DNA from 2 places in the Arthrobacter roseus genome. Region 1 is predicted to be linked to the other one. Evidence: predicted binding sites of a transcription regulator. Region 1 holds the regulator's gene; the other holds the start of a gene.
The links. Region 1 encodes LexA, which represses DNA repair genes until DNA is damaged. Its sites were predicted from a motif close to TCGAACANNTGTTCGA; they were not measured.
Positions count from the first base shown of each region.

Region 2: uvrA (excinuclease ABC subunit UvrA) is a predicted target of LexA. The motif match lies at 3,368-3,383, and genes of this name have one in related genera.

Region 1 covers NZ_JAFBCU010000001.1:1,468,871-1,476,262, reverse strand. Annotated here, with positions in the region: gene JOE65_RS07320 (histidinol-phosphate transaminase) at 1-536, opposite strand, end outside; gene JOE65_RS07315 (peptidoglycan-binding protein) at 617-985, opposite strand; gene lexA (transcriptional repressor LexA) at 1,262-1,990, shown strand; gene JOE65_RS07305 (ATP-dependent DNA helicase) at 1,997-4,024, opposite strand; gene hflX (GTPase HflX) at 4,017-5,549, opposite strand; gene JOE65_RS07295 (class I SAM-dependent methyltransferase) at 5,641-6,261, shown strand; gene dapF (diaminopimelate epimerase) at 6,266-7,186, opposite strand; gene miaA (tRNA (adenosine(37)-N6)-dimethylallyltransferase MiaA) at 7,191-7,392, opposite strand, start outside.
Region 2 covers NZ_JAFBCU010000001.1:1,725,327-1,732,718, reverse strand. Annotated here, with positions in the region: gene JOE65_RS08470 (lysophospholipid acyltransferase family protein) at 1-259, opposite strand, end outside; gene uvrA (excinuclease ABC subunit UvrA) at 437-3,343, opposite strand; gene JOE65_RS08460 (GntR family transcriptional regulator) at 3,446-3,826, opposite strand; gene JOE65_RS08455 (MBL fold metallo-hydrolase) at 3,919-4,557, shown strand; gene JOE65_RS08450 (DEAD/DEAH box helicase) at 4,612-7,140, shown strand; gene JOE65_RS08445 (alpha/beta fold hydrolase) at 7,217-7,392, shown strand, end outside.

The DNA of each region.
Region 1 (7,392 bases):
TCTAGCCCCAACGCAGTTCCCGTCGGGTTATTGGGTGAGCACAAAAACACCACGTTTGGGGCGAGGACTGCGACCTGCTCCGCGGCGTCCCTTGCGGTGAGACTGAAGTGATCACTGCGCTCGCCACTGACATACTCGGTGTTGGTTGCACTCGCCAGCAACGGGTACATCGAATATGTTGGCGGAAACCCGAGGGCTGTGCGGCCGGGGCCACCGAAGGCCTGGAGGATCTGCTGCAGTACCTCATTGGATCCATTGGCCGCCCAGATATGGTTGGGGGTCAATGAGTGGCCGAGATACCCGGCCAATAATGTGCGTAAAGTTGTAAATTCGCGATCCGGGTACCGGTTCAAACCCTGGATAGCTTCCTGAACTGCCTCCGCGATGGCTTCTCGCACTTCCAGCGGCACACCGTGTGTATTTTCATTGACGTTGAGGAGCACCTCCGCGTCTATCTGGGGCGCTCCGTACGGCTCTAACCCCACCAAGTCCCGCCGCAGTGGCAACTTATCCAGTCGATCCAACTTTTCACTCACGAAACAAGCTTAAATGAAGAGCAGCCACAAACGAAAAATGAGACCGAGTCATCTAGGCAAGCCAAATGTCGCCCACTCCACTACCGGGAAACTGGCACGAAGATCTGCTGCCCGGCTTGCACCGTTGACGTGCCAAGATCGTTCAACTCAACGATCTCAAAAACAACATCCCGGGGATCACGGTCCGGAGAATACTCGAGAGCCAAGTTCCACAGGCTTCCACCGCTGGGCACGCTGACGCTCACGGTATCCGTGGGGTTGAGGTTGTCGAACCCTGAAGCCATGGCAGGGGCTGTAAAGAACCCTACAAACGTCAAGAGAGAGGCCGCCAAAACCATCAACGGAAGTCCGATGAAGACCAAGCGACCCCTCCGAGTCAGGGACAAACGTGTACCTGCGTCTGCAGGAAAAATCGATGCGGTTCCCAAGATCGACGAATTGGTCGACATGTCAACACCTTCCTTCGTTCATGTGTTCGATTTTATTCGACCTTCGAAGCTACGAATAGAACACATGTTCTATTCGTAGCTCATTTATAGCACCGATGATCGAGTATTGTCGACACACCTTCGAACAAATGTTTGAGAAAGCGGTCAACGCCACATAGGCTGGTGACAACAATCGGCAGCGGATCATGGAAAGTACTCCACCATCCGGGACTGACATTTTGCCGATTGGGATTCTTACGTCGCACGTCTGGGCGACAACACAGTGGAGGAAGCCGAATGACACCCGCAGATGCCTACTCCGAATCAGGAACATCGCACCGTCCTGCCGCTCCCCGCCCTCTGACTGTTCGCCAAGCCAAGATTTTGGAAACTATCAGGCAGTCCGTATCAACGTACGGTTACCCGCCGTCCATGCGGGAGATTGGCGACACTGTGGGCCTGGCAAGCCTTTCAAGCGTCACCCACCAGCTCGGCCGCCTAGAAAAGCTTGGCTACATTCGGCGAGATCCGAAGCGACCCAGAGCCATGGAAATCCTCTCAGCCGCCCCCCCTGAGTCAGCTGCGTCCGGGGGGAAGAACGGGACTACGCCCGGCCCCGCAACGATCACTGCTCTACCGTTACCAGACTCAGGACCGGCCATGGTTCCGCTGGTGGGTCGTATCGCTGCCGGTGGTCCGATACTGGCCGATCAGGCAGTCGAAGACGTCATGCCCCTGCCCCGCCAGCTGGTGGGCCATGGAGAACTTTTCATGCTGAAAGTCGTCGGGGACTCCATGATAGACGCCGCGATCTGTGACGGAGACTGGGTAGTCATCCGCAGGCAGTCGACCGCTGATAATGGGGACATTGTCGCCGCTCTCCTGGACGATGAAGCGACCGTAAAAACTTTCCGCCAACGGGACGGCCATACATGGCTGTTACCGCAGAACACCCAGTACGAACCAATTCTCGGCGATCATGCCACAGTCATGGGCAGGGTCGTTTCGGTTATGCGTTCGCTATAGCCAAGTCTAGGTTTCGTCTCTCGCGGCCAGTCTCTTGAGGACGCCTATAACAATATCCTGGTCCGAGGTAGCCCAGAATGGCGGCAGCGACGCACGTAGGAATCCGCCGTAACCAGCAGTAGCCAAGCGCGAATCCAAGATCGCCACGACTCCACGATCATTACTGCTTCGAATCAGGCGGCCAGCACCCTGAGCAAGTTTCACAGCTGCCTGCGCTGCAGAAACGGTCATGAAACCATTTCCGCCGATTTTGGCGACGGCCCTGGTACGCGCGGTCGTCAAGGGGTCATCCGGCCGCGGAAAGGGAATTCTGTCGATGGTGACAAGCCGGCAGGAGTCACCAGGGACATCCACGCCCTGCCATAGCGACATCGTCCCAAACAGGCACGTATCCGGCTCGGCACCGAACTGCTCGATCAGAGCCGCCATGGTCGATTCACCCTGGCACAGAATAGGGAAATCGACTTTGCTCCGAAGCGTGTCCGCCGCCTCCTCGGCCGCCCTTCTCGAAGAAAATAGCCCTAAGGCCCCGCCTCTGGAAGCTTTTAGCAGCAGCTCCAGTTCCACGAGTTGAGCCTGAACACCGTTCCGGTCGGGCTTAGGCAGGTGCCCGGCAACGTACAAAACACCCTGCTTTGGATAATTGAACGGGGAACCAACGTCTGTCCCGGTCCAGGACGGGACGTTTGGCCCCGCAAGACCCAGCCCGCCAGCGACCGGTCCGAATTCTGCTCCTACGGCGAGGGTGGCTGAAGTGAGGATCACCGTGTGATCCTCAAAAAGTCCGGACCGCAGACGGCCAGCTACCGATAGCGGTGCAACATGCAGACTTGCGGGCTGACTCTCATCCGGTTGCGAATACCCGATACCAGGTGAGAAGGTGCTCGCTCGAGAGGCCCACAAGACCTCGCCGGCATTCTGCGCATTGATCAATCGCTCACACAATTCAAGGATGGCCGTCACTCGCGAGCGAGCGGTTTGTCTCCCACCATCTGCCGGTGAACCTGCATCCTGCTTCGAATCGGACAGTCCCACACGACAGGCATCCCGAACCTGGGAGATCGCCTGTTCCTGCTCCTCGTTGAGGCCGGCGTGCATCAAGCCAGACGACAGTTCCGCCATCGATTCCTCGAAATGGCGGGCCGCGGTCGACAACGCTTCAACGCTCGTGTTGGTGTGTTTGCGCATAGACGATGCTGCCGCGGATATCAGGTTCGACGAGAGCTGACCGGTGACAGCACCGGTTACGCGGTCCTGAAGCTCGTGAGCTTCGTCGATGACCACGACGTCGTACTCCGGAAGCACTGCTAGCCCCTCGAAAGCACTGATGGCAAGCATCGCGTGGTTGGTGATCACAATATCAGCCACAGCTGCATCAGCTCTGGCGCGTTCGCTGAAGCACTCCTGAGCAACAGGGCATTTCTGGGCACCCAAGCACTCCATGGCGGTTACGGAGACCTGGTGCCAGGCCTTGTTGCTGACTCCCGGCCTCAGCTCATCGCGATCTCCCGTCTCAGTTTCAGCCGCCCATTCACGCAACCTGGCTACTTCACGACCCAAATCAGTACCGGGCCCATCCGACGGCGACGGATGCGTGACAGCGGCATCTTCCCCCATGAGAAACAAGCTTTCCTGATCGTTCTCCTCTGGAAACCCGCCGTCCGTTTTGTATTTGCAGACGTAATTTCCACGGCCCTTCAGAAGGGCGACGGCTATTTCGCGATCCAGCTCCGGTTCCAGTGTTTTCAGCAGCCGAGGCAGATCCCGCCCCACGATTTGTGACTGAAGCGCAAGCGTCGCTGTGGACACCAGCGCCGGTTTGTCACTGTTCTGCGCGTGAACAATTAGCGGTATCAGATACGCCACGGACTTCCCAGTGCCCGTACCAGCCTGTACCAGCAGGTGCCTACCCGACTCAATGGCTTGCGCTACCTGGCGCGTCATTTCCTGCTGACCAGTTCGGTGTTGCCCACCCATACCGGATACTGCTGTGTCGAGCAGCTTCAGCGCTTCAGCTTCGCTACTCTCAGGCATGGGCTCGGAATGGCTCCAGCTCTGCTGCTAGTGGTTCTTTCACCATCACGTCCAGCCTCGTGCCCGAATCCTCGTGTTCGATGGTTACTATTTCGACATCGGCGGAATGCAATCTGCTGACGACGTCCCCGCGATCATAGGGCACAAAGAGTTGGAGCCGAATCGATGGACGGGGAATCGATGCACCGATAACGGCGGCAAGTTCCGCTATGCCCTCTCCCGTGCGAGCCGAGACGACAATGGTCTGCGACTCCGCGCTGCGAACCCTGTCAATGGTGTAAGGATCTGCAGTATCGGCTTTGTTCAGGACAATGATTTCGGGGATCCGACGTGCGTCTACTTCGGAAAGAACCGCGCGCACTGCCGAGATCTGTCCTTCAGGATCCGGATGCGAAACGTCCACGACATGCAGGATCAAGTCCGCGTCCGCAACTTCCTCCAAAGTCGATCGGAAGGCTTCAACCAACTGCGTTGGCAATGACCTGACGAATCCGACCGTATCGACGAGCGTGTAGCCGAGGCCATCAGGTGTTTCTGTCTTGCGGACCGTTGGGTCCAGTGTCGCGAACAACGCGTTCTCCACAAGAACGCCAGCATTCGTGAGCCGGTTCAACAGGGAGGACTTGCCGGCATTGGTGTATCCGGCGATGGCGACAGAAGGTACCGCGTGGCGGTGCCTGTTAGAGCGTTTCGTTTCGCGGGCAGGCTTCATCGCCACGATTTCCCTCCGCAGCTTAGCCATCCGGGTGCGGATTTTCCGACGATCAAGTTCGATCTTGGTCTCGCCAGGGCCCCTGGACCCCATACCCGCGCCAGCTCCGCCTACCTGTCCACCCGCCTGACGGGACATCGACTCTCCCCAACCGCGCAACCGCGGCAGAAGATATTCCAGTTGAGCAAGCTCAACCTGTGCTTTGCCCTCGCGACTCTTGGCGTGCTGCGCAAAGATATCAAGAATCAGCGCTGTCCGGTCAACTACTTTGACTTTGACGATGTCCTCAAGGGACCGCCGTTGCGAGGGCGCCAGTTCACTGTCCACAATGACAGTGTCAGCGCCGCAAGCTCGCACAATGTCTTTCAGCTCTTGGGCCTTTCCTGAACCGAGGAACGTTCCAGGATCCGGCTTCAACCGTCGCTGCAGCACCCTGTCCAAGACCTCTGACCCAGCTGTTTCGGCCAATGCAGCCAGCTCGTCCAACGAGTTCTCGGCATCCGCCGCGGTTCCGTCAGTCCACAGTCCTGCCAATACCACTCGCTCCAAACGGAGCTGCCGGTATTCGACCTCTGTGACGTCTTCCAGTTCCGTGGAGAGGCTACCCACACGACGCAACGCGTGACGTTCTTCGAGAGCTTGCTGATCGCCGTCGTAGTCAAAATCTTCATCCCGACGAGCAGCCACTTCCGCATGCACCGCATTGTCGGCACCTGAAGTCTCTCTGCCAAGCACGCGGTCGATGACCGCCTGCATTTCATCGGGGCCCGGAGTCTCCGGGCTCGGGGTGGAATGATCGTGGTCGCTGGTCATGCTCTCCTTCAAAGAATCCTGAACCATCATTCTACCGGGGAGCGCTGACAAAAACACGGTTCCGGCCATCGTTCAACTATTCTGTCCTGTTATGGACTCCCAACACTATTTCAGCGAACAGCCCAGTGGAACGGCGGTCCGTCGCCCGCTGGAAGTTGTGCTGAACGGCAAGGAACGTCAGCTACAGACGACGTCGGGCATCTTCAGCCCCGGCGGCGTCGACAAAGGCACTGCAGTGCTGCTGTCCGAAGTACCCGATCCTCCGCTCCGGGGAAACCTGCTGGATATAGGCTGTGGATGGGGACCGCTGGCACTGACCATGGCCTTGAAGTCCCCAGAAGCGCTGATAACCGCAGTGGATGTGAACGGACGCAGCGTCGCTCTGACCACGGATAATGCCCGTGCACTCGGTCTCGACAACGTTCTCGCGTGTAAACCCGAAGACGTTGATTCTAAGACGATGTTCAATACCATCTGGTCTAATCCTCCCATCCGTGTCGGTAAGGAGGAACTGCACTCACTGCTCACGAGATGGCTCCCACGGCTCGCCCCGGATGGAACGGCGTGGCTGGTTGTACAGAAGAACCTTGGAGCCGACTCTCTGCAACGCTGGCTCGCTGACGAACTCGGCCATAACTGGTCCGTGATCCGATTCCGCACCGCCAAATCGTTCCGGATCCTGAAAGTCACACGTACTTCAGCGCCAGCATAACGAGCTAGTTCAGAACGCCTCTGGCTACGATGACCGCGGGACCCGACAGTTCCACTCGTTCGCGGCCGTCTGGTCCGGGGTTGAATCGTACACCGAGAACACCGCCCGGAACCTCCACCCACCACGCATCTGGGGCACCGGACCCCGCCCAATACCTGGTCGCCACGGCAGCGGCGCAAGCGCCCGTGCCACACGATAGGGTCTCTCCCACGCCTCGTTCGTAAACCCGCATCGCCACCCGCCCGACTCCGTGCTCCACCAGCGGTTCAGCGGGAACCACGTACTCAACATTGGTTCCGTTTGGAGGGGCCGGAAGAACCTGCGGCTGGGCAGTGAGCGCAACTGCCTGCAACTCCGCAGCATCAGCAAGTGCCACCACAGTGTGTGGATTACCCATGTTCACCGAAAGTGCCGGCCGGTTTACGCTCAGTCCTACCGTATCCACCAACGAATCCGAGGCCCGTGACGCAGCAAGGTCAGGAAACTCAAACCACCACGGGCCCATGTCCACGGCGTAGCCATCCGCGCTCCGCGACACCGTCTTGAGGCCGGCCCGAGTCCCGATCCTCACCGTTGCTGCACCGTCAAGTTCGAGGAGTCCCTCCGCTAGAAGGAAGTGCACGAAAACCCGCACCCCGTTGCCGCACATCTCCGAAACTGACCCGTCTGCGTTGCGGTAGTCCATGAACCACTGCGCATCCGGGCAACTCTGCAGGATCGCCCGGCCCTCAGGCAGCGTTGAAGAATGCACTGCCACGATCAGACCATCGCCGCCAATTCCCCTATGCCTGTGGCACAGTGAAGCCACCTGTTCGGGCGTGAAGTCCCTCTCCCCCGTCGGATCTGACACGAGAATAAAATCGTTCCCGGTGCCGTGTCCTTTTGCGAATGGAAGTCCACTCGGTAGAGCAGGAATAGTGCTCACTTCTTCACCTTTCTCCTGCGGTGTACTCACGCACAATAGTTGCAGCGAGTTCCGCTAGCCCAGGTTCTTGCCAGGACAACCATTGAATCCGATTATCCCCCCGGAACCAGGTCCGTTGCTTTCGCGCAAGCTTACGTGTGGCGACAGCGGTCTCGTCAACAGCGTCCTCGATACGCATGTCGTCGTCCAAGACGCGAAGGAACTGC
Region 2 (7,392 bases), 260 kb from region 1:
TCGATCCGACCCCTTCAAAGAAGGAGCGCATGGCAGCGCCTTTGATTCCTTTACCGGTGAAGTATTCGGCTTTGGCAAAAAAAGCGACTCGACGCGGCATGAGGGCCTGAACCAACACACTGTCCAGGAACGAGAGGTGGTTTGGTGCAACGATCAGTGGCCCCGCCTCAGGAACATTCTCAAGTCCTTCAATCGTTGGCCGGCACATTCCTGCGATGAGACCGCGGGTACTCCTACGCGTCAGCCAGTAAACGCCCATCAGCATTCCCCCAGATCGGTGGTCTGTTGTGGGCGCACAGCAACTGGTTGCGGAGCAAAAACGGCCTCGGAGGCCTCACCGTCTAGATGAACTGTCACCGGCCAAGTTTCCCACAGAGATTAACAACAGGGAAACACATATTCCATACGCAGTATATGAACGCGCCTGAAAGGGAATTTAACGTCCAAACATTTCAGCCAGGAAGTAACCCGTGTGGCTTTCCTTTTCCCGGGCTACCTGCTCCGGAGTCCCGGTTGCAATGATCTGCCCGCCGCCGGAACCACCGTCGGGCCCCATATCTATCACCCAGTCCGCACTCTTGATTACATCGAGGTTGTGCTCGATCGTTATGACGGTATTGCCCTTGTCCACCAGCCCTTGCAGCACATGAAGCAGTTTCCTGATGTCCTCAAAGTGCAAACCCGTGGTCGGTTCATCGAGCACATAGACGCTTCTCCCGTTGGAACGTTTCTGCAATTCACTTGCCAGCTTGACCCTCTGTGCTTCCCCACCGGAGAGTGTTGTGGCCGGTTGGCCGAGGCGCACGTACCCCAGACCAACATCCACCAGAGTTCGCAGGTGGCGCGCGATCGGCGCGAACGCTGCGAAGAATTCTGCGGCTTCCTCGATGGGCATGTTAAGGACATCCGAAATAGATTTACCCTTGTAATGGACCTCCAGGGTTTCACGGTTATAACGCGCGCTGTGGCAGACTTCACATGGAACGTAGACGTCCGGCAGGAAGTTCATTTCAATTTTGAGTGTGCCATCACCGGAACAGGCCTCACAACGGCCACCCTTGACGTTGAAAGAAAAGCGGCCAGGCAGGTAGCCACGGACTTTTGCTTCCGTTGTCTCGGCAAAGAGCTTGCGGATGTTGTCGAAGACTCCCGTGTACGTTGCCGGATTGGACCGCGGAGTGCGCCCAATCGGACTTTGATCCACGTGAATTACTTTATCGAGCTGCTCCAACCCGTCAATGCGAGTGTGCCTGCCCGCCACCTGCTTGGCGCCGTTGAGTTTATTCGCCAGTACCTTATAGAGGATGTCGTTGACGAGCGTCGATTTTCCGGACCCGCTGACTCCGGTCACGGCGGTAAGAAGCCCAAGAGGGAATGCGACGTCGACCTTGCGCAAATTGTTCTCGCGGGCGCCAACAACCTTGAGCTGACGAGATTTGTCATACTTGCGCCGTTTGGCAGGAATCTTAATGGACCGTCGTCCGGAGAGGTACTGACCGGTCAGGGAGCGCTCGTTGACCAACAAATCCTCAAGAGATCCGGAGTGGACAACCTCTCCCCCGTGTTCGCCAGCACCCGGACCAATATCAACAATCCAGTCGGCTTCGTGAATGGTGTCTTCATCATGCTCGACAACGATCAGCGTATTCCCCAGATTGCGCAGACGTGTCAAGGTTTCGATGAGGCGCCTGTTGTCTTTTTGATGCAGACCGATCGAGGGTTCATCAAGCACGTAGAGTACGCCAACAAGACCCGATCCAATCTGGGTGGCAAGGCGGATGCGCTGAGCCTCGCCACCGGAGAGGGTGCCCGCGGCTCGTTCGAGATTCAAATACTCCAGCCCAACATCGAGCAGAAACGTCAATCTGGCCTGTATCTCTTTAAGGACCTGGCTAGCTATCTGCTCCTCGCGTCCTGTCAACGTCAGTTGTCCAAGGAACGCTGCGCACTCACGCATGGGCATCGCGGATACTTCCGCAATGGACTTGCCGTTGATGAGCACAGACAGTGACGCCGGATTGAGCCGCGCTCCGCCGCAGTCAGCACACGGGATCTGTCGCATGTACTCTTCGTACCGTTCGCGGGCATGATCGGATTCTGTTTCCACATGCTTGCGATGAATGTACTGTATGGCGCCCTCAAAGCCCGTACTGTATTTGCGTTCGCGGCCGAACCGGTTTCGATACTGAACGGTGACCTTGTGATCTTTGCCGTGCAGCACAGCCTTGCGTGCCTCAGCAGAAAGCTTCTGCCAGGGCACATCCACTGAGAAACCCATGTCCCGCGACAATCCATCCAGCAATCGGGTCCAGTACTCAAGCGTTGCCGTCCCCAGGGACCATGGCGCGATGGCTCCCTCGGCGAGCGATAATGCAGGATTGGGCACCACAAGTTCCTCGTCGACTTCCAACTTGGTGCCAATACCGCTACAGGACACACAAGCACCGAAGGGATTGTTAAAGGAGAAGGACCGAGGTTCGATTTCGTCAATGGCAAGCGGGTGCTCGTTGGGGCAGGCGAGATTCTCCGAATAAGGACGAACCCTTGCCGGGTCTTCGTCCGGGAGATCTACGTAGTCTGCAAGCATGCGGCCTTCGGCCAGCTTCAGCGCTGTCTCCACCGAATCCGTCAGTCGCTGCCGCATCCCATCTTTGACAACCAGACGGTCAATGACAACCTCGATTGTGTGTTTGTACTGCTTTCCGAGTTTCGGTGGTTCGGTGAGCTGAATCTGTTTACCGTCCACGCGTGCACGAGAGTACCCCTGAGTTGTCAGGTCCTGGAAAAGGTCGACGAATTCACCCTTACGGCCACGAACGACTGGTGCGAGGACCTGAAATCGAGTCCCTTCCGGTTGCTCGAGCAACTGGTCAACGATCTGCTGCGGGGTCTGCCGGATGACAGGTTCGCCACACATCGGGCAGAAAGGACGCCCTACTCGCGCCCACAGGAGCCGCATGTAATCGTAAATTTCAGTAATGGTACCGACTGTTGACCGCGGGTTCTTGCTCGTGGACTTCTGGTCAATGGATACCGCCGGCGAGAGACCCTCGATGAAGTCGACGTCAGGTTTATCCACCTGACCGAGGAACTGCCGCGCGTAGGCGGACAACGACTCGACGTATCGACGCTGTCCTTCCGCAAAGATTGTGTCGAAGGCCAGTGATGACTTGCCCGAACCCGAGAGGCCTGTGAACACGATAATCGCGTTACGGGGCAGATCAAGATCTACGTTGCGAAGGTTGTGTTCCCTCGCACCTTTCACGATCAGACGCGAATGGTCATTGGGAACAAGTGCTGTTTCGGTGGCTGACTCTGAAAGGGCAGAATTTGCGGTAGACACGCGTCCACTGTAATGGATGGGATATCGAATACGTATTCGATGAACGGGTATTTCGCTTCCGGCTTATCGCTCACCCCACGCATGCGGTGGCTGCAGATTGCTCTATGGAAGGCTGTTGAAGGCTGCGAGCGCTAGGGCGGCGGCATCTTCTCCGCTGAGCCCCTGTGCCCTGACGACGGCGGCGAATTCCGCGGCTGCTTCCGCAGCCCTGGCTTGGGCGTCGTCGCCCGTGGAAACGACCACTGTACCCGCCCTCGATCTGGTTTCTACGACTCCGGCGCGCTCGAGTTCCCGGTACGCTTTTGCCACCGTGGTCGCGGCCAGGCCCAATGTGTTAGCCAGGGTCCGGATGGGCGGAAGCCGGCTTCCCACCGACAAGCTGCCTGAGGCTGCAGCCGTGGCGATGAGCGCACGGACCTGTTCCGAGGGCGACGTCTTGGATTGCGTATCGAGAGTCAGCCAGGGGTAGGGGTCCGCGTTCATGTGATGCTCTTCCGTCTCTGCGTCGATGCCGAATCAACTCAGTGTTGCATGGTCGACCGAGAATTCACGGTGATGGTGTCTAGACTTCCTACATGATTGAACTGCCGCAATTGACGATCCGCACTGTTTCCGTGAGCGATATGGCGAACAACGTCTACCTTCTGACCTCGAGAAGCTCAGGTGATCAGGTCCTCATCGACGCCGCTGATGACCTTCCAGCGATTCAGCGGATGCTCAGTGATGCTCATGACGATTCCGCGAAGGCGACGCATCTGGCCCTTGTGGCCACAACGCATAGCCATTGGGATCATGTACGGGTGTTGGGCGATCTGGTTGCCTTGACGGGAGCGCAGACGGCTGCGGGTGAGGCCGACGTCTCAGATATCAATGTGCCCACTGACGTGGTGCTGGCGCACGGTGATGCCGGAACCTTCGATGGCTTCGAGCTTGAGGTTATCGGCCTGCGTGGGCATACGCCTGGTTCCTTGGCGTTCCTATACCGGGATCCAGACGGACCGGCGCACCTTTTTTCCGGCGACTCGGTGTTCCCCGGCGGACTCGGGAACACCGGAAACGATCCAAGCCGCTTTGCCAGTCTCTACGCGGACGTTGTTGATCGGGTTTTCAACGTCCTGCCCGATAGCACCGTGGTTCATCCGGGGCATGGTGCATCCACGACCCTCGGTGCCGAACGCCCTCATCTTCAGGAGTGGAAGTCACGCGGCTGGTGATGTTCTCGGTCCCGGCGCCGGCATGTTTCCGCCGAGCGCTAAGCTGTTGGAACCATGCTTCTCTTTGACCTACTGCCTGCCACCTCTGACGATGCAACCCCTGACGCTATTTATGCGGCTTTCACCGATTGGTCGTCCGCGCGCGGCTTCGAACTCTATCCGGCTCAGGATGAGGCCGTCATGGAGCTGGCTGCCAGCCACAATGTCATCCTTGCGACGCCGACGGGTTCCGGGAAATCGTTGGTGGCGCTGGCTGCCCATTTCCACGCGTTGTCTCTGGGTGAACGGAGTTATTACACGGCGCCCATCAAGGCCCTTGTCTCGGAGAAGTTCTTCTCCCTGTGTGAAGTCTTCGGTGCAGAGAATGTTGGCATGGTTACCGGCGACTCCGCCGTGAATCAGCACGCGCCGATCATCTGCTGTACCGCGGAGATTCTCGCGAATATCGCTCTGCGCGAAGGCGCCGCGGCGGAGCTCGGCTGCGTTGTCATGGACGAGTTCCACTTCTATTCCGATCCTCAACGCGGGTGGGCCTGGCAGGTGCCGCTACTCGAGCTGCCGCAGTCCCGGTTTCTCCTGATGTCCGCCACCTTGGGCGACGTCTCACGGTTTGAACGGGAACTGACGGAGTTGACCGGCGAGGAGACTGTGACCGTCAGCTCGGCGGAGCGACCCATCCCGCTTCACTATTACTACGCCGAGACCCCCGTTCACGAAACGCTCGAGGAACTCCTGGAAACACGCCAGGTGCCAGTCTATGTGGTGCATTTCAGTCAGCTGGAGGCCATAGACCGCGCCCAGAGTCTGATGAGCATCAACGTATGCAGCAGAGAAGAAAAGGACAGGATTGCCGAACTGATCGGCGGGTTCCGGTTTGCAGCGGGATTCGGAAAGACTCTGAACCGACTTGTCCGGCACGGCATCGGCGTCCACCATGCCGGAATGCTGCCAAAGTACCGCAGGCTTGTGGAACAGCTAGCCCAGGCGGGGCTGCTCAAGGTCATCTGCGGCACCGACACTCTCGGGGTTGGCATCAACGTACCCATCAGGACCGTCCTCATCACCGCTTTGAGCAAGTACGACGGCGTCCGTACCCGCCCGCTGAACGTGCGTGAATTCCACCAGATTGCAGGACGTGCGGGACGCGCCGGCTACGACACTGCCGGGACCGTCGTCGTGCAGGCTCCAGAACACGTGGTGGAGAACAACAAGGCAATGGCGAAGGCTGCCGCCAAATTTGGTGACGATCAGAAAAAGCTGCGCCAGGTGGTTCGAAAGAAGCCGCCTGCCGGATTTGTTTCATGGAGTGAGAAAGCGTTCGACCGGCTGGTGGCCGGAACTCCTGAACCGCTATCTTCCAGTTTTTCGATCAGCCATTCCATGCTGTTGAACCTGCTGGAGAGGCCGGGAGACCCTTTCGCTGCTGTGCGGCGGCTACTGACGAACAACCATGAGCCACGCCCCTCCCAGCTGAACCTGACGCGCAAGGCACTGGGAATCTATCGTGAACTGCGGACCTCAGGAATCGTGGAGAAATTGCCCGTCCCGGACGAGACCGGACGGCAGATCCGCCTCAAAATTCATCTTCAGCCAAACTTCGCCCTGAACCAGCCGCTGTCTCCCTTTGCGCTGGCGAGCCTGGACCTGCTGGATCCCGACAGTGCGTCCTACGCCCTGGATGTGGTCTCGGTTATTGAGTCAACACTGGAAAAACCTCGTCAGGTCCTTGTCGCCCAGGCGAAGAAGGCCCGGGGCGAAGCTGTGGCGGCGATGAAAGCCGAAGGGCTTGAATACGAACAGCGCATGGCAGCGCTGGAGGACATCACCTACCCGCAGCCGCTGGCAGAATTGCTGACCCAGGCGTTCGAGGTCTACCGCAAGGACGCACCCTGGCTGGGCGATTTCGAGCTCACTCCCAAATCCGTGGTTCGCGACATGTACGAACGCGCTATGGGATTTAGCGAGTACGTGGCCTTCTACTCGTTGACCCGCTCCGAAGGCATCGTCCTGCGGTACCTTGCCGATTGCTATAAAGCGCTTCGCCAGACCGTGCCGACGTCGGCCCGACGCGAGGATCTCGAGGACATCATCGAGTGGCTGGGAGAACTCGTGCGTCAGGTCGATTCCAGCCTGCTGGACGAATGGGAGCAGCTCACAGCCGGAGCAGCCGCTGCCGCGGCTGATGAACCAATCCTTCCGCCCGAGCCTCCGTCGTTGACCGCGAACCGCCGGGCATTCAGGGTCATGGTCCGTAACGAGATGTTCCTCCGGGTGCGGTTGTTCGCGGATGAGAACGATCAGGCTCTGGCGGATCTCGATTCCGGTTCGGGCTGGGATGCGGACCGGTGGTCCGCACTGATGGACGACTACTTCGTGGAGCATGACGACATCGACGACGGTCCCGGCGGCCGGGGGCCTGCGTTGCTGCTCATCGACGAACAGCCCGGCCTATGGAAGGTGCGCCAGATCTTTGCCGATCCGGCCGGGCATCACGACTGGGGCATCAGCGCTGATGTTGATCTGGCCGCCTCCGACGAGGCTGGAACAGCGATCATCCGAATCACCGACGCCGGACAGCTCTAGCTCACCCACGACCCAATAGTCCGCGCCACTGCAGCTTGACCGGCTGATGCCGGAGATTGGAGAAACACTCATGGTCATGGAACCCGAAACCCATAACAGTGTCACCCACCGCAGGGGCGCCACGTACTCGCTTCGCGGGGTACGAACCGTCGAACATTTCTTCACTGTGCCCCTCGACTACGCCTCTGACACGCCCGGTGAAACCCTGGACGTATTCGCTCGCGAGTACGTTTCGGAATCCCACTCGGAAGC